Regions from separate parts of the Mycobacterium sp. NGS50 genome, predicted to be linked through region 4. Evidence: predicted binding sites of a transcription regulator. Region 4 holds the regulator's gene; each other region holds the start of a gene.
The links. Region 4 encodes LexA, which represses DNA repair genes until DNA is damaged. Its sites were predicted from a motif close to CGAACANNTGTTCG; they were not measured.

Region 1 (4,232 bases), on a different contig from region 4:
CGCGGCCACCTCGTCGGCGACCGCGATCTCGGTGACCACCAACTCGTTGCCGTGCGCGTCGATGGCCCCGGCATAGCCTTGCAGCACGGCCAGGCCCGCGGCGCCGATCGCGACGTCGGTCTGGCCGGTACGCCAGGCCCGTCCCATGGTGTCAGTGATGACCACCCCGACGGTGACCCCGGTGCGCGTTTGTAGCGCGGTGCGCAGCGCGGCGGCGCTGGCATCGGGATCGACTGGCAACAGCGCCAATTCGTCGGCGCCGATGTTGGAGCCGTCCACCCCGGCGGCGGCCTGTACCAACCCGATCCGGTTCTCGGTGATCCAGGTGCGCCCCTTGCGTGCCAGTACCCGCACCGCTTCACTCTCGATCAGTTTGCGACGCAGCGCATCCCGTTCTTCAACGCCGCGGGGGGCGGGGACGATCCGTCCCTCGCATTTGGACACCACCTTGCTGGTAACCACGACGATGTCACCGTCTTGCAGCCAGGGGGCCGCGGTAGCGATGGCCTCGGCCAGATCGTCACCCGGCCGGAACTCGGGAAGCCCCGGCACCGGAATGATCTCGACGGTCGATCCGGTGCCGTGCTCAGTCACGGGGTTCACCTGACACCGGCCAGCTCCAGGCCGGCACGAACCATCTCGGCGGTCGCCTGCGGGTCGGTCATCAGCAGCGGGACGGCTCGCACCGCAACGCCGTCGACGTCTGCGTCATCGCCCTCGTGGACCAGCCAGGCGTCGAGGATTCCGGTCCCGCTGCGCGCCCCGTAATGTCGGCCCACCGCCTCGGACGTACTGGCCACCCCGATCACGGACAGGCACTCGTCTGCCATGCCGCGCAACGGCTTACCAGCCACTATGGGGGAGTAGCCGATGACCGGGGCGGGTGTGGAACGCAGTGCGGCGCGGATGCCCGGGATCGCCAGCAGCGCACCGATGCTCACCACCGGATTCGACGGCGCCAGCAGGACCGCGTCGGCCTCGGCGATAGCCTCGGTGACTCCCGGTGCCGGACCGGCATTTTCGGACCCGACGAAGGCAAAGCTGTGGGTGGGGACCTGAGCGCGGTAGCGTACCCACCACTCCTGGAAGTGGATCGCCCGCTGCGTATCGTCGGCCGGGTCGGTGATGACCACGTGGGTTTCGCATCGGTCGTCGCTGACCGGCAGCAGCCGCGCACCCGGATTCCAGCGGTGACACAGTGCTTCGGTGACGTCCGACAGCGGATAGCCGGCCCGCAACATCTGGCTACGCACCAAATGCGTGGCCAGGTCACGATCGCCCAGTCCGAACCAGTCCGGTTGCACCCCGTATCGGGCCAGTTCCTCCTTAGCGTGCCACGTTTCGTCACGGTGACCCCAGCCGCGGTCCGGATCGACGCCGCCACCCAGGGTGTACATGCAGGTGTCCAGGTCCGGACAGATCCGCACGCCGTGCATCCACGCGTCGTCGCCGATGTTGACCACGGCGGTCAGGTCCGCCCCGCCATCGGCGCCGTCAGCAGCGAACTGGCCCAGGCCGAGCAATTGCTGCACACCCAGCAGGAATCGGGCGCCGCCGACCCCGCCGACCAGAACGGTGACCTTCACATTGCACGACAGTACTGCCCCGCCATTACGGGGGTTCGAGGCGGCGGTGTGGCCGACGCAACACGGACTCGCCGGTCACGAACACGCCGAAATCCGGTCACGAGGTGGTAAGGAATCGCCGCGGAACGCTTGACCTGGGCAACGCGGGCGTGTCTAATCACACCAGTGTCATTTCCTGGTTGGCCGGCCGGTTTCGGTGTCGCAGACCGAGATTCGATCACATGTTCGAATCGGGATGGCCGCACATGACAATAGCGGGCGAATTTTTGACGATCAACGAAACCAGGTAAGGAGGCGGAGCATGCCCTACGAGCACCTTCGGGGCGTTATGGGAGGCACACCGCACACCACTACCGGCTCGGCGATGATGGGGGCGACGGGGGTGACGGGGTTGCCAGCACGGCCCCACTTGAGTTTGGTGCCGGACGCATCGGATGCCGTGGTGGCGTTCGAGTCCGCACCGCTGAGTCCGGATTTGACGCCGGATCAGTGGCAGGAGCGCGCATTGTGCGCGCAGACCGACCCCGAGGCCTTCTTCCCGGAGAAGGGCGGGTCGACTCGCGAAGCCAAGAAGATCTGCTTGGGCTGCGAGGTGCGTACCGAATGCCTGGAGTACGCACTGGCGCACGACGAGCGCTTCGGCATCTGGGGCGGACTCTCCGAACGGGAGCGCCGTCGCCTCAAGCGCGGCGTGATCTAAACGGATTCACGCGGGGCCCTTTCGTCCCACCAGCATCACCAGTCCCAGCTTGGCGTTGAGATCGCGTCTGGGGTTGTGCTTCTCGCGGATTCGCAACCCCAGACCCGATCTCAACGGCTTTCTCCCGGGTGACCGGGGAACCGCGGGCTAGTCGTCTTCGATCGTCGGGTCGATGACCGAGGGATCCACGTCGAGATAGGTAGCCACCTGGGCCACCAGGATTTCGTGCAGCAAATCGCCGAGGTCGATGCTGTCGGTAGCGCGACGTTCGATTGGCTTGCGGAACAACACGATTCGTGCACGAGTAGCATTGCCGCGCACGTCGACACCCGCAGGAATCAACCGCGCCAAGGGGATCGGCCCGTCGGCGATCACCTCCGGCGGCCACTGCACGTTCTCGGGATCCTTGGCCGAAATCCGGGGAATCTCGTCGACCGCGATATCGAGTTCGGCCACCCGCTGCTGCCAGCGGCGTTCGATGGGCTCATAAGCTTCCAGCGCCGCCATGTCGAACCGCTCGGCGCGGCTGCGCCAGCCCGGCACCGTCGGCGGCAGCAGCGGCCCCCGCATCTCGCGGCCCCGGCGGGACCCGGTGGTACCTGCCGATCTGGCGCCGCGCCGGGAACTGCGCGAATCGGACACCCGCCGATGGTAACGGTTGGACATAGCGTCTCGGCCGTATGCGCGTGTCCGCTGCGGCAGAGGTGTTCGGCCGCGATAGCCTCGCAGGCGTGAATGTTCCCCGCCGCTGCTGCCGGCCCGGGTGTCCGCATTACGCGGTGGCGACGTTGACGTTCGTCTACTCGGATTCGACGGCTGTGATCGGTCCGCTGGCGACCGCGCGGGATCCGCACGCCTGGGATCTGTGCGTCAGCCACGCCAGTCGAATCACCGCCCCGCGTGGCTGGGAGTTGGTTCGCCACGCCGGGCCGCTACCGACCCATCCCGACGACGACGACCTGATCGCCCTCGCCGACGCGGTGCGCGAGGCTCCCGAAGCGGTGCTGGCCGGTCCGGTGCGGGGGTTCTCCGACACCGAGGCGGATCCGGCGGCGCGTGCCGGCGCTCCGGGTGGGGTGTTGGCCCCGCCGGTGCACCGCCCGGTGAGCAACGGTCGCAGGCGTGGTCATCTGCGGGTGCTGCCCGATCCCGAGTCCTAAACGCGACGGCGTTGACGGCGAAGTAATACCCGGTGTCGGCTGCTGTTTTTGTTGGCCGGTGTTGGGTGAGCGGCGATGTCGGACCGTTGGCTAACAACGACCAACACCAGTTGCAACGGTTAGGCTGACGGTCAAGATTCAACGTCAGGAGCCCCATGTCTCGGCCCGCTGAGGCTGTTCACCGTGTGATCAAGGCGTACGACGTACGCGGACTGGTCGGCCTCGAGATCGACGAGTCGTTCATCGCCGACGTCGGCGCGGCGTTCGCTCGGCTGATGCGCGCAGAGGGCGCGCAGCGGGTGGTGATCGGCCACGACATGCGGGACAGCTCGCCGCCGCTGGCATCCGCGTTCGCCGCCGCGGTGCGCAGCCACGGTCTCGACGTCGTCGCGATCGGGCTGGCCTCCACCGATCAGCTTTACTTCGCGTCGGGCTTGCTGGATTGCCCGGGCGCGATGTTCACCGCGAGCCACAACCCGGCCGCCTACAACGGCATCAAGTTGTGCCGGGCCGGCGCCAAACCGGTCGGAGCCGACACCGGGCTGCGCACCATCGCCGACGAGGTCATCGCGGGGGTGCCGGTCTCCGATCAGCCGCCCGGCAGCATCACCGAGCGGGACGTGCTGGCCGACTACGGGGACTTCCTGCGCTCGTTGGTGGACACCTCCGGGCTGCGGCCGCTGCGGGTGGTGGTGGACGCCGGCAACGGCATGGCCGGGCACACCGCGCCGGCGGTGTTCGGCGCGATCGAGTCGGTCACGTTGCTGCCGCTGTACTTCGAACTCG
Region 2 (4,232 bases), on a different contig from region 4:
GTTGCGGCACATGGCGCCCGCGGGCCGTGGGTCGATCATCAACACCGCATCGTTTGTGGCGGTGATGGGTTCGGCGACGTCGCAGATCTCCTACACCGCCTCCAAGGGTGGAGTGCTGGCCATGTCGCGGGAGTTGGGTGTGCAATACGCGCGCCAAGGCATCCGGGTCAACGCGCTGTGTCCGGGCCCGGTGAATACGCCGCTGCTGGCCGAGCTGTTCGCCGCCGACCCTGAGCGGGCAGCGCGCCGGCTGGTGCATGTCCCGCTCGGACGGTTCGCCCAGCCCAGCGAGATCGCCGCCGCTGTCGCCTTTTTGGCCAGCGACGACGCATCGTTCATCACCGCGTCCACCTTTCTGGTCGACGGTGGGATCAGCTCGGCGTATGTGACGCCGCTGTAGGCCGCCTGCTACGGCCCGTCATCATCTTCGTTGTCGCCCAGCACCTGTTCGGGGCGGTGGTAGGTGTTGGTGCGGGGTTGACCGTGGTCCAGATGCGGCGGTGGCAGGGTTTCGGTTTCGCCGCGATGGTTCTTGCGGGTTTTCCAGCCGCCGGTGGTGATGATCTGGTGGTGCGGGTGACAGCGGAAGGTCAGGCCGTGGATGTCGGTGACCCCGGTGCTTGCGTAGTCGTCGTCATGGTGGACGTCGCAGTGATATCCGGGTATCGGGCAGTTGGGATGCGAACACCCGCGTTCTTTGGCATAGAGCACGATGCGTTGGGCCGGGTTGGCGAGTCGTTTGGTGTGGAACAGGGCAAGTTCCTTGGCGCCCTCGTAGATCCTCAGATAGTGGTGCGCGTGGGAGGCCATGCGCACCACGTCGCTCATCGGCAGCCAGGACCCGCCACCGGTGTACGCCTTGCCGATGCCGGCTTGCAGCTCGGACAGGGTGGTCGAGGCGATGATCGAGACGGGTAGCCCGTTGTGTTGGCCCAGCTCGCCGGAGGCCAGCAGGTGGCGGCCCATCGCGATCAGGGCGTCGTGTTGGCGTTGGCGGATACCGCGGTGATCGGCGTCGATCGCCTCCTGCGACGGGGTGCCGTTCACACACGGCGTGGGATCGTCGGGGTTGCACATGCCTTTGGCGGCCAGCCGGGCGAATACGGCCTCCACCACGGCGCGGGCTTCGGGGGTCAGGTCGCCTTTGATGGTGCTCATGCCGTCGCGGCCCTGGGTGCCGATCACGATGCCGCGGCGCCTAGCGCGGTCGTCGTCGGTGAAGTCGCCGTCCTGATCGAGCTTTTCGGCCAGGGCGACGGCGGCTTTGTGCAGTTGGTCGGGGCGCAGTTCGGTGGCGTAGCCGGCCAGGTCGATCTCGGCCTGGATCCGCTCGTCGATCGCCACGCGGTCAGACAGGTAGGCGAAGAAGTCCTGAATCACCTGCACATGCGCGGAGCCCAGGTGCCCGTCGCGTTGGGCGGCGGCCACCGTCGGCAATACCGGTTCCAGGGGTTCGCCGGTCAACCCGTGCCGCGGACCCAGATCGGCGGCCGCGGCGATCCGCCGGGCGGCTTCGCCACGGCTGATCAGCAGCCGATCGGCGATCGCCCACCGCAATTTGGCACCCAACTCCGACTTATCGGCGCCCGCAAGCTGGTTGAGCAACGGATGCTCGACAGCGGGCAGCTGGCGGCGCAGCACCTCGCAGCGCTCCAAGAACGTCAACCGCTCCGGGGTGGTCAACACCTCAAAGTCCAACTCCAACGCCCGCTTCAGATCCGCAGCCAGCGCGTCGAACACCTCGACGATCGCTTCCCGGCTACCCGAATCCATACCAGAACGCTATCGTTGGGGTCTGACAAGTTACGGGCTGAAGCTGCACCTGTAAAGCCGATCGAAGATCACGAAACCATAACGATTGCAAGGATATCCGAACACGACCCGGTCGATCAGATTCTCGTCATTGACACTGGGTGCGTGACTGACGACGAGGACGCGATCCGCAGGCTGGTGGATCGTCAGGTCAAGGGCTGGGATGCCGGGGATCCCGACGCCTACGCCAGTGTCTTCACCGCCGACGCGGACTATGTGACGTTCCTGGGCTCCCACCACCGGGGCCGCGACTCGATCGCGGTGTCCTACGCGCCGTTGTTCAAGAAGTTCCTCAAGGGCTCACGCCTCGACGTCGAGATCACCCAACTGCGGTTCCTGACGCCCGATACCGCGCTGATCCACGCCAAAGCCGCCGTGACGAAGGGAAATCGGAGGCCACGCGCCTACCGCGTGAACACCACCGTGGCGGTACGGACAGAGGAAGGCTGGCGGTTCGCCTCGTCCCAGAACACCACCCATCGCCGATTGGCCGAAAGACTGCTGACCGCGCTCGCGTCCTAACGCGCCAACCGAACGCCCACCCGTTCGGTCGCCAGCAGGTCGCCAAGGATCTTCGTCACCGTCGCCAACTCGGCACGGGTATAACGCGACAGAAACTCGCCGAACCCGAGGTTCATCTCGTCGTGCATCGCTCGGTGGGCACGCGCGACGGTTCGGCCATCGGCGGTGAGGCGCAGCGCGATCCCTTTGCGGTTGCCCGGCACCGGCAAGCGCTCGACCAGGCCCGCCGACACCAGTCGCTGCACGTGCTTGGACGTGGTCCCCTTGAGTTGACCGGAGCAGGCGGCCAGCGCGACGAGGTTGATCGGCTCGTCGGTGATGTGATCGAGCAGATGCATGCTCAGCGTGGGTAGTTCGCGTGTCAGGCTGCGCAACCGCCGCGGGCACGCCGCGGCGATGAATTCACGTTCGGCGTCATGATCGGTGTCGCCGAACTTGTCACCCACGGCCCGGATCAACTCGCTGATCTCAGAGATCGCGGAGGCCTTAGTTTTCACGGAGACCATATTGTCACGCCGGCTCGGTCGAGAGTAAGTTTCCATGGAAACCATTAGGAGGCGTGATGAAGGCTGCGGTGATCCAGGAGTTGGGGCGTGCCCCGGTGTACACCGATTTCGCGGAACCCGAGGACCGTGACGGGGCGGTGGCGGCCACAGTGGAGGCAGCAGCGCTGACCAACCTCACCCGCGGGCTGGTGGCCGGAACACACTACGGCAGCAAGGAACTGGTGTTGCCCAGCGTTGCCGGGGTGGACGGGGTGGCCCGGCTCGCCGACGGCCGGCGGGTATACGGCGGTGCGGTCAGTCCGTACGGAATGATGGCCGAGCGCACGTTGATGGATCCGCGTGCGGTCATTGAGGTGCCAGACGGTGTGGACGCGGTCACCGCCGCCGCAGCGCCCAATCCGGGTCTGTCAGCGTGGATGTCGCTGCAGCACGGCGCGCAGGCTCGGCCCGGGCACCGCGTGTTGGTATTGGGGGCGACGGGGGTGACCGGCTCGTTGGCGGTGCAGCTGGCGCAGGTCGAATTCGGGGTGCAGCAGGTGGTGGCGGTCGGCCGCAACGCCAGCCGCCTCGAGTGGCTGCGGAGCACCGGTGCGGACACCATCGCGCTGGGGGAGGTGGACCTGCACGCCCGGATCTCCGCCATGCACCGGGAACAGCCATTCGATGCCGTCATCGATTACCTGTGGGGCGAACCGGCCGAGCAGACACTCGCGGCCCTGGGCAATCACGGGTTGTCAGCCGCCTACCAGGCCACCAGATTCGTGCAGGTCGGCCAGATGGCGGGGCCGACCATCAACCTATCGGCGGGAATTCTGCGCAGCGCCGGAGTCACGCTGTGCGGAGTGGGGATCGGCAGTGTTCCGCTGGACGTCGTGCTGCAGGCCCGTGGCGAATTCCTGCCCCGGCTGCTGGCCCTGTTGGGCGAGGGACGCGTTCGGTTGACCACCCAATCGGTGCCACTGCGGGAGGTCGAAGCCGCGTGGGCGCACAGCGAACCGTCGGGTACGCGGGTGGTGTTCAAACCCTAGAAGCCGGCTGGTCGGAATGCGGATGACCGTGGTGCAGCACCGCATGCCCCACGAATGGCGCCCGCACGGTGGCGAACAACTGGTTGCGGTTGACGATCAGGCCGAGCAGCGCCAGCACCGCGTACACCGCCGACAGCACCAGTCGACCCTCGGTGGACGTGATCGCGAACTGGACGGCGAACAGCCCCAATAATGCCCATGCCGTGGCCCGTTGGAAACGCAACGCCAGGATCAACGCGACACCCATCAGGGTCTGGGTGGCGGTGAGCAGCATTTCCTCGACCTGGCGCGAATCCAGGACAAGGGCGGGTCCGCCCCCGCCCAGTAGATGCGCCAACGGCAGCGAGCCGACCAGCAGCGTCCA
Region 3 (4,232 bases), on a different contig from region 4:
CAGCCAGCCGCGCGCCGCGGTCCACGTCCACGCATGATCCGGGGTATAGGCGAACCCGAACCGCGGACCCACGAACGGGGCCAGCGCACCCCCCACCCCCAACAGCATCAACAGCAGTCCACTGAGCGCACCACGACTGCGGGACATCTGCAGTCCACGCAAACCCGCCTGGGTCATCAGAATCTCCTCGGGGTGGGGCAACGGGATGTCTACCCTGTTGGGCCGACCAGTAACCGCTGGAGCACAACGGCTCCCCCCGCCGAGCGTCACCGCGATGTCACGGTCGGCGCAAGAGCTACTCGAACAGCCCGGGCGGCCCGAAGCCGCCGGCGCCGACCGGCGGCACCATCCCCAGATGTGTCCAGGCCGCCGACGTGGCGACCCGGCCTCGTGGGGTGCGGGCGATCATCCCGGCCCGCACCAGAAACGGCTCGCAGACTTCCTCCACGGTAGTGGCTTCCTCCCCCACCGCGACCGCCAGCGTGGAGACCCCGACCGGGCCGCCGCCGAAGCTGCGGGTCAGCGCCGACAGCACCGCACGGTCCAGCCGGTCCAACCCCAACTCGTCCACGTCGTACACCGCCAGCGCCGCCTTGGCGACATCACGGGTGATCACCCCGTCGGCACGCACCTCGGCGTAATCGCGCACCCGGCGCAGCAGCCGGTTGGCGATGCGTGGCGTGCCGCGCGAGCGCCGCGCCACTTCCGACGCCGCGTCGGCACCCAATTCGATGCCCAGGATGCCGGCCGAGCGCGCCAGCACCCGCTCCAGTTCGGGCGGTTCGTAGAAATCCATATGCGCGGTGAACCCGAACCGGTCGCGCAGCGGACCCGTCAACGCCCCTGACCGGGTGGTCGCCCCCACCAGCGTGAACGGCGCTACCTCCAACGGAATCGACGTTGCCCCAGGACCTTTACCGACCACGACGTCGACACGAAAGTCCTCCATCGCCAGATACAGCATCTCCTCGGCCGGTCGGGCGATCCGGTGAATCTCGTCGATGAACAGCACGTCGTGTTCGACCAGGTTGGACAGCATCGCCGCCAGGTCACCGGCCCGCTCCAGCGCCGGACCCGAGGTGACCCGCAGCGATGACCCCAGCTCGGCGGCGATGATCATCGCCAGCGAGGTCTTGCCCAGCCCGGGCGGACCGGACAGCAGGATGTGATCCGGTGTGCCGCCGCGGTTTTTGGCGCCCTCGATGACCAGTTGCAGCTGTTCGCGCACCCGCGGCTGGCCGATGAACTCCCGCAGCGAACGAGGCCGCAGGCTGGCGTCGATATCGCCTTCTCCGACGGTCAGCGCCGGAGAGACGTCCCGCTCGGCCTCACGGTCGTCGGGCTCGGTCATTTCTTGCCCAGCAGACTCAAAGCGGCGCGCAGCGCACTCGACGTCGTGGCGGCCTCATCTGCGGCCAGCACCTTGTCGGTGGCCTCCTCTGCTTGTTTAGCGGCGAAGCCAAGCCCCACAAGGGCTTCCACCACCGGGCTGCGCACCGCGTGCCCGTTGAGAGCCGAGCCAATCACCGACGGCCCCACCGGCCCGATCTTGTCGCGCAATTCCAGCACCATCCGCTCCGCGCCGCGCTTGCCGATGCCGGGCACCCGGGTCAGCGCGGTGACGTCGCCGTCGGCCAGCGCTTGGCGCAGCGCGGTCGCGTCGTAGACCGCCAACGTCGCCAGCGCGATCTTGGGTCCGATCCCCGACACCCCGATCAGCGTCAGGAACAGGTCGCGGCTATCCCCGTCGGGAAACCCGTAGAGCGTCATCGAATCTTCACGCACGATCATCGCGGTGATCAGCCGGGCCTCGGTACCGCGGCGCAGTGTGGCCAGCGTGGCGGGGGTGGCCATCACCTTGTAGCCCACCCCGGCGGCTTCGATCACCGCGTGGTCCAGCGCCACCTCGAGCACTTCCCCGCGCACTGCGGCGATCATGCTCGGGCCGCCTTCAATTTGGCGTTGTAGCGGCGGCGCTGCTCGGCGGCCAACGCTTCGGCTGCGGCCATCCGTTTGATCATCGGGGCCCGCCAGCAATGACAGATCGCCAACGCAAGCGCATCAGCGGCGTCCGCGGGTGTCGGTTTCGCTTGCAGTGCAAGGATTCTGGTGACCATCGCCGTCACCTGCGCCTTGTCCGCGGCGCCGTTTCCGGTGACCGCGGCCTTGACCTCGCTGGGGGTGTGGAAGTGCACGTCGATGTCACGCTTGGCGGCGGCCAGCGCGATCACCCCGCCGGCCTGGGCGGTGCCCATCACCGTCGACACGTTCTGCTGGGAGAACACCCGCTCGATGGCGATCACATCGGGATGATGGGTGTCCAGCCAGTACTCGACCTGTTCGCTGATCATCAGCAGGCGCTGCGCCAGGGGCTGATCGGCGGGTGTGCGGACCACGTCGACGTCCAGGGCGGTCACCTTGCGGCCCAGGCCGCCCTCGACCACTGACAGCCCGCAGCGGGTGAGCCCCGGGTCAACACCCATGACACGCACGACACGCTCCATCCTTGTCCCGAACAACTGTTCGATATCGTAGCGGCTGGGCCCGACATCGGCGGACAGGACACGCGGGGTCGCGTTGGCCGAGCGCCGCTGGAGCTGCAAGTTTCGGCCCCGCAGGGGCTGGGCTCCGATTGCCCCAACATTTAAATTGACGTCTTCGCCTATTTGAATTACCCTCGGTGTCAATATTCTAGCTAATCTAGTAAGTCTCCATATCGGCAATAATATGCCGTTTTATAGACGACCGATTACTAACGTGGAATTCCACGAAAAACCTTGCGTGTTCTAGATCAGAGTCCTAATATCCGCTCACATAACCTTCAGACTGCTCGCACGGAATCTTCCTCAATTCGGCACACCAGAGCACTCCAGAGCACTCCACAGCTACATCAGCGCACCATCCGGCAAAGCAGGGGCACTTCATGTCCCCCGGGCGCCCCAGAATATTTTCACATTTCTCCACGGGGAAGGTTCAGTCGATGTCTCGTCAGCGCTCCAACAAAGGAAACCAGCGGTCACGCAACAGCAAGATGCAGCGTCGCCGTCGCACAGTCGGTCTTACCGGTACCGCCGGTGCTTTTCTGGCGTTCGGGATGACGCCGTTAACCGCTGCACCTGCGGCGCAGGCCGATGACTTCGGCTTCCTTGACAACCTCCTGGACCCGATCATCAGCGCCATATCGGGTGTCGACCCCACGCTGGCCACGGATATGAGTGACTGGCTCGCGGGTCTGGACTCCGCGCTGAACGGGGCTTCCACCCTCGACGCGCCGAGTCTGGCCGCAACCGACTGGGCGGCGTTATACGACCAGTACGTCTACATGCCGGGCTACGAGTGGGACCAGGACTGGATCAACGGCACGACGTTCTTGGGCAACTTCACGGTGCAACTCGACGACTCGCTGAACAACTTCTGGCAGGCCATCGGCGGCCAGGGCATCCTGATCGGTAACGGGGATCCGGGCATGGACGGCGGCACGCTCGCCCAGGCCGCCGGTGGTGTCGGCGGATTGTGGTTCGGCGACGGCGGCGCGGGCGGCACCGCCGCCGATGGGAGCGGCGGCGCCGGCGGGTTGGCGTACGACGGCAACGGTGGCGCAGGCGGGGCCGGCGCCGACGGCGGTGATGGCGGCATAGGCGGCAACACGGCCTATGGCATAGGCGGCGTCGGCGGGACCGGCGGGACAGGAGTCGCCGGCGGCGACGGCGGAGCAGGTGGCGACGGCGGCAACGCGACCGGCTGGTTCTTCGGCATCGGCGGCGCCGGCGGAACCGGCGGTACCGGCGGTACGGGTGTAGCGGGAACCGACGGTTATGCCGGGTTCACCCACAGCGACACCACCGGCACCGGAACCGATGGAACCAACGGCCTGACCGGTGGCAACGGCGGGGTCGGTGGCGACGGCGGTAAGGGCGCGACGTTCCTTGGCAGCGGCGGCGCCGGCGGAGCGGGTGGCGACGGCGGAGAGGGCGGCGCAGGTGGCGCTGGCGGAGCCGGGGTCATCGTTCCGCCGAGCCCGCTCGACGCCGCGGGCACCGGTCAAGGCGGCAACGGTGGCGACGGTGGAACCGGCGGCAAGGCCGCGACCGGCGGCAATGGCGGCACCGGCGGATCCTTGGGCAGCGCAGGACTTGACGGTGCCAACGGCACCGGTGGCGCCGGCGGCACCGGTGGAGCCGGCGGCGCGGGCGGCGGCGGCGTCGCGGGGGTCGGCGACCAGCTGGTGGCCG
Region 4 (4,232 bases):
CCATACCACCTGGAGTGCCGACGGTTGGGTAAAGCTGGCCGGCCGGGTGGTCAATGATGGTGTGATGCAGGTTGTTTGACTGCCGATCAAGGCTAGCTCGTGCGTTGTAATACCGCGGTGAGGTGGTTCTGCGCGGGCTGGCCCACCGCGCCCATCTCCAGCGTGTAGGACAGTTCGTCGCCGTCCAAACGGTATTGACGAGCCAGGGCGGTAACTTCTTTGGCGCTGGGCGCCAATCCGATGGTGGCCGCCGTCATCGCAAATTCGAGGACGCTCCCGGCCGAGGTGAACCCGCCCACCTCGATCTCGGTGATACCGCTGGGATGGGCAAGGATCCACTCCACCCGACCCGGCTGCGGCACCCGCAGATACCCAGTCTCGGCGTGCAGCGGCTTGCCGTCCACGGGCGACCGCGTCTTCTGGCCATAGACCAGAAACGGCTTGCCGACATGAGAGAACACCACCTCTTCGAGGTAGTCGAACGTCTCGATGGTCGGATACACCCCGCGGCCGCTCCCAGACCACGTGCCCAATAGGGGTGCCAAAACTGCGACGTCGGGATGCAAATCGGGCGACATGGCGTCAGCCTACCCAGCGAGGGTCGACGCACCCGCACCCCAAACGCGGTGTTTCAGGATGCATTTGTCTCTGCCGAACCCACTTCGTTGCGGTGTTCGCGCAACGCTTCGATCTCCCGCTCAAAATCATCCGCCGAGGTGAACGACCGGTACACCGACGCGAAACGCAGGTACGCCACCTCGTCGAGTTCCCGCAGCGGACCGAGGATCGCCAGCCCCACCTCGTGACTGGGAATCTCCGGTGACCCCGACGCGCGGACGGTGTCCTCCACCTGCTGCGCCAACAGATTCAACGCATCGTCGTCGACGTGGCGCCCCTGGCAGGACCGGCGTACTCCGCTGATCACCTTCTCCCGGCTGAACGGTTCGGTGACCCCGCTGCGCTTGACGACCGCCAAGACCGCGGTCTCCACAGTGGTGAAACGCCGACCGCATTCTGGACACGATCTGCGCCGCCGAATGGCCTGGCCTTCATCGGCTTCGCGGGAATCAACCACCCGCGAATCGGGGTGCCGGCAAAACGGGCAGTGCATAGCCGCTCCTTCGCCTCGCGGGCAAGGTGTCTGAGACGACACCGAGCCTACCCGCGTCGGATGCGTTGCCAGCAGCCGTAGCATCGTTCAGCCCATCGGTGCGATCAACGTCTGGCCCGCGGCCAATGCCACGGAGTCCAGTCGGTTGAGCTCACGGATCCGATCGGTCACCTGCCCGGCCGGCGCGCCGGGCGCCACCCGCGAGGCCAGGTGTTGCAACGTCTCACCCGGCTCCACCCGCACCACCCCGAGCCGATCGGGTACCGGCTCGGCACTGCGGGTGACCGCGGCACCGAATTGCGCCACCAATCCCAGCCATACCGTGATCAGGGCCGCCAGCAGTGCCAGTGCGGCCGTGGCCCCCGGCGAGATGGGGCGGCGACGGTGCGGTCCACGCGACATCAGCACGCCGGTCCCCCGGTAACGCACCGCCGCACCAGCGGGCCGCCGGCGCGAGGGCCGGGTCCGGGCGGCGGAGGCGGGCCTGGCGGCGGGCCGCTGCGCTGCCACCCGGCCGCGGGACGGAATGTATTGCGGGGTGCGGGGCCGGGCCGTGTCGATCAGTGTCATGTGCGTTCCTTCCGATGGAGGGCGTATCGCTGATGTGTTCGAATATTACTCGCTCATTCGTTCGATTGACGAACGTGTGATCGAATCGTTGTCGAACACTAGTGCGGCCCACCGACAAGAAGGGCCCTACATCATGGCCGGACCCTGGCCGCAGCTCCGCCACGCCCATCGAACAGGTGTTTGATAACCGCACGAAATCGTTCTACATTCGTTCCTATGAGCGATGACAGCGACACGTCGGACAAGCCACTGGACAAGACGCTGACCGCCCGCCAGCGCACCATCTTGGAGGTCATCCGCACCTCGGTTACGCAGCGCGGCTATCCCCCGAGCATCCGGGAGATCGGCGACGCCGTCGGCCTCACCTCGACGTCCTCCGTCGCTCACCAGCTGCGCACCCTGGAGCGAAAGGGCTACCTGCGCCGCGATCCCAACCGACCGCGGGCAGTGGATGTACGCGGCCCGCAGACCGCCGTCGCCGCGGTCACCACCGAGGTGGCCGGCTCGGATGCCCTTCCCGAGCCCGCCTTCATCCCGGTGCTGGGTCGGATCGCCGCCGGTGGTCCGATCCTGGCCGAGGAAGCTGTCGAAGACGTGTTCCCGCTGCCCCGTGAACTTGTCGGCGAGGGCGCACTGTTCATGCTCAAGGTGGTCGGCGAGTCGATGGTCGACGCCGCGATCTGCGACGGCGACTGGGTGGTGGTGCGCCAGCAGAACGTCGCCGACAACGGCGACATCGTGGCGGCGATGATCGACGGCGAGGCCACCGTCAAGACGTTCAAACGCACCGGCGGCCAGGTGTGGCTGATGCCGCACAATCCGGTGTTCGATCCCATTCCGGGCAACGACGCCGCCATCCTCGGCAAGGTTGTCACGGTGCTGCGCAAGATCTGAACGCGATGAATCTCCTTGAGGCCCTCGGGTTGCAGTACCCGGTGGTGCAGGCAGGAATGGGCGGCGGTGTGGCCGGCGGTGAGCTGGCCGGGGCGGTGTCGGCCGCCGGCGCCCTGGGCACGGTCGGGATCACCGATGTCCGTAGTTTCGGCGAGGAGCTGCGCAGGGCCGCAACGCTGGCACCCAAGCGCCCCATCGCCGCGAACCTGCTGGTGCCGTTCATCCGCAAAGCTCATATCGACGCCTGTATCGCCGGACGAGCCGCCCTCGTGGTGCTGCACGGCGGGTTCTCCGCCCGCTGGATAGGCATGCTGCGCGCGGCACGCGTTCCGGTGCTGTGCACCGTGGGCAGCGCGGCACAGGCCCGCCACGCGTTGACCGCGGGTGTCGACGGCCTCGTTGTGCAGGGGGTCGAGGCGGGCGGTCATCTGATGGCCGATCGGCCGCTGACCGTGACGTTGCCGGAAGTACTCGAAGCAGCCGACGGTGTGCCGGTGCTGGCCGCCGGCGGGGTGGTCGACAGTGCCGATGTGCGCCGACTGCTGGCCGCCGGCGCCGCCGGCGCGATCGCCGGAACCCGCTTCCTGCTGACCACTGAATCGCGTGCGCACCCCGACTACAAGCAGCGGGTGCTGGCCGCCGAGCGCACCGTGCGCACCCTGCTGTTCGGCATGGGTTGGCCGCTGCCGCACCGGGTGGTGCCCAATGCGGTGACCGACCGGTGGTGTGCACGCTCCGAGCTGGGGCCAGGCCTGGTCCGGGGGCTCAACCGGGTCAGTGCGCCGCTGGCCGGCTTGCTCCCGCTGACCGCGCTGGACACCGTCGCGGCGCAGCAGCGGGTTTCGCTGCCGCTGTACACGCCGGCCCTACCGCTGGCCGGGATGGACGCCGGCCTGGTCGACCGCTCGGCGCTCTACGCCGGCGAGACGATTCACCGCATCGATGACATGGTGTCGGCCGCCGAGGCGGTGGCGCGGCTGGCGCCGTGAGACCGGGGCGGGCTCAGTCGGCCTTGATAAAGCCGTTGAACTGCGCGACTTCCTCACTGACAAACCAGACTTCGGCCAGGGTGTCAGCGTAAAGCGGGCTGTCGGGTGTGTAGTACAGGCCGGAGACCGTGTTGGCCTTCACCGGGTACCCGCTGGGTGCCTGGTACGGGTCGTCCAGCGGCAGGTGAAACGCCGGATAGGCAGCGGTATTGCGGGTGGGCGGTTCCGGAGTGACGTCGTCCTCGGCGCCGGGGACCGCATGGCGGCCGCCGTGCAGTTCGGCGGCGGTCGGAATGCGGGTGGGAGCCGTGTCGATGGCGTCGGGATCCTCGTCCTCGTCGAAGTCCTCCGCAATATCCTCACCGAAGTCCTCGTCGTCGCGCGCCTCGTCGCCCGCGGCGTCGTCGTGCACGTCGGTGAAGGCGCCCGGCCGCCAGTCCTCGTCGGGCTCCGGGTGGCCGAACAGCTCGGCCTCGGCCGGCGCGCCCGGGTCGTCTTCGTAGTGCCCGGACGTCTGCGGAAGCCGTACCCGCGCACCGGTTTCTTCAACCGGCTCCGGCGACCAGTCGGCGTCAACATCGTGGTCGGCAACCGGAGCCGGACGGGTCCGCAGCGCTGGGCGCCGTCCGCTGCGCCGCAACAGAAATCGCTCAGCGTTGCGCCGTCGC

Region 1: a site for LexA is predicted at 1,801-1,814, ahead of cofD (2-phospho-L-lactate transferase). Genes of this name have one in related genera too.
Region 2: a site for LexA is predicted at 1,887-1,900, ahead of AC5Y36_RS09370 (HNH endonuclease signature motif containing protein). Genes of this name have one in related genera too.
Region 3: a site for LexA is predicted at 2,513-2,526, ahead of ruvC (crossover junction endodeoxyribonuclease RuvC). Genes of this name have one in related genera too.

Annotation. Positions count from the first base shown of each region.
Region 1 covers NZ_JCALCW010000018.1:6,379-10,610, forward strand. The annotation lists gene AC5Y36_RS14155 (coenzyme F420-0:L-glutamate ligase) at 1-603, opposite strand, end outside; gene cofD (2-phospho-L-lactate transferase) at 600-1,586, opposite strand; gene AC5Y36_RS14165 (WhiB family transcriptional regulator) at 1,915-2,286, shown strand; gene AC5Y36_RS14170 (metallopeptidase family protein) at 2,434-2,856, opposite strand; gene AC5Y36_RS14175 (DUF3499 domain-containing protein) at 3,018-3,446, shown strand; gene AC5Y36_RS14180 (phosphomannomutase/phosphoglucomutase) at 3,602-4,232, shown strand, end outside.
Region 2 covers NZ_JCALCW010000010.1:66,353-70,584, forward strand. The annotation lists gene AC5Y36_RS09365 (3-oxoacyl-ACP reductase) at 1-400, shown strand, start outside; gene AC5Y36_RS09370 (HNH endonuclease signature motif containing protein) at 409-1,773, opposite strand; gene AC5Y36_RS09375 (SgcJ/EcaC family oxidoreductase) at 1,903-2,334, shown strand; gene AC5Y36_RS09380 (MarR family winged helix-turn-helix transcriptional regulator) at 2,331-2,831, opposite strand; gene AC5Y36_RS09385 (quinone oxidoreductase family protein) at 2,897-3,868, shown strand; gene AC5Y36_RS09390 (calcium:cation antiporter family protein) at 3,858-4,232, opposite strand, start outside.
Region 3 covers NZ_JCALCW010000024.1:22,804-27,035, reverse strand. The annotation lists gene AC5Y36_RS17185 (hypothetical protein) at 1-177, opposite strand, end outside; gene ruvB (Holliday junction branch migration DNA helicase RuvB) at 296-1,351, opposite strand; gene ruvA (Holliday junction branch migration protein RuvA) at 1,348-1,938, opposite strand; gene ruvC (crossover junction endodeoxyribonuclease RuvC) at 1,935-2,492, opposite strand; gene AC5Y36_RS17165 (PE family protein) at 3,095-4,232, shown strand, end outside.
Region 4 covers NZ_JCALCW010000028.1:30,365-34,596, forward strand. The annotation lists gene AC5Y36_RS18670 (PhzF family phenazine biosynthesis protein) at 1-79, shown strand, start outside; gene AC5Y36_RS18675 (peroxynitrite isomerase) at 93-578, opposite strand; gene nrdR (transcriptional regulator NrdR) at 632-1,111, opposite strand; gene AC5Y36_RS18685 (LysM peptidoglycan-binding domain-containing protein) at 1,199-1,681, opposite strand; gene lexA (transcriptional repressor LexA) at 1,898-2,575, shown strand; gene AC5Y36_RS18695 (NAD(P)H-dependent flavin oxidoreductase) at 2,581-3,564, shown strand; gene AC5Y36_RS18700 (LGFP repeat-containing protein) at 3,578-4,232, opposite strand, start outside.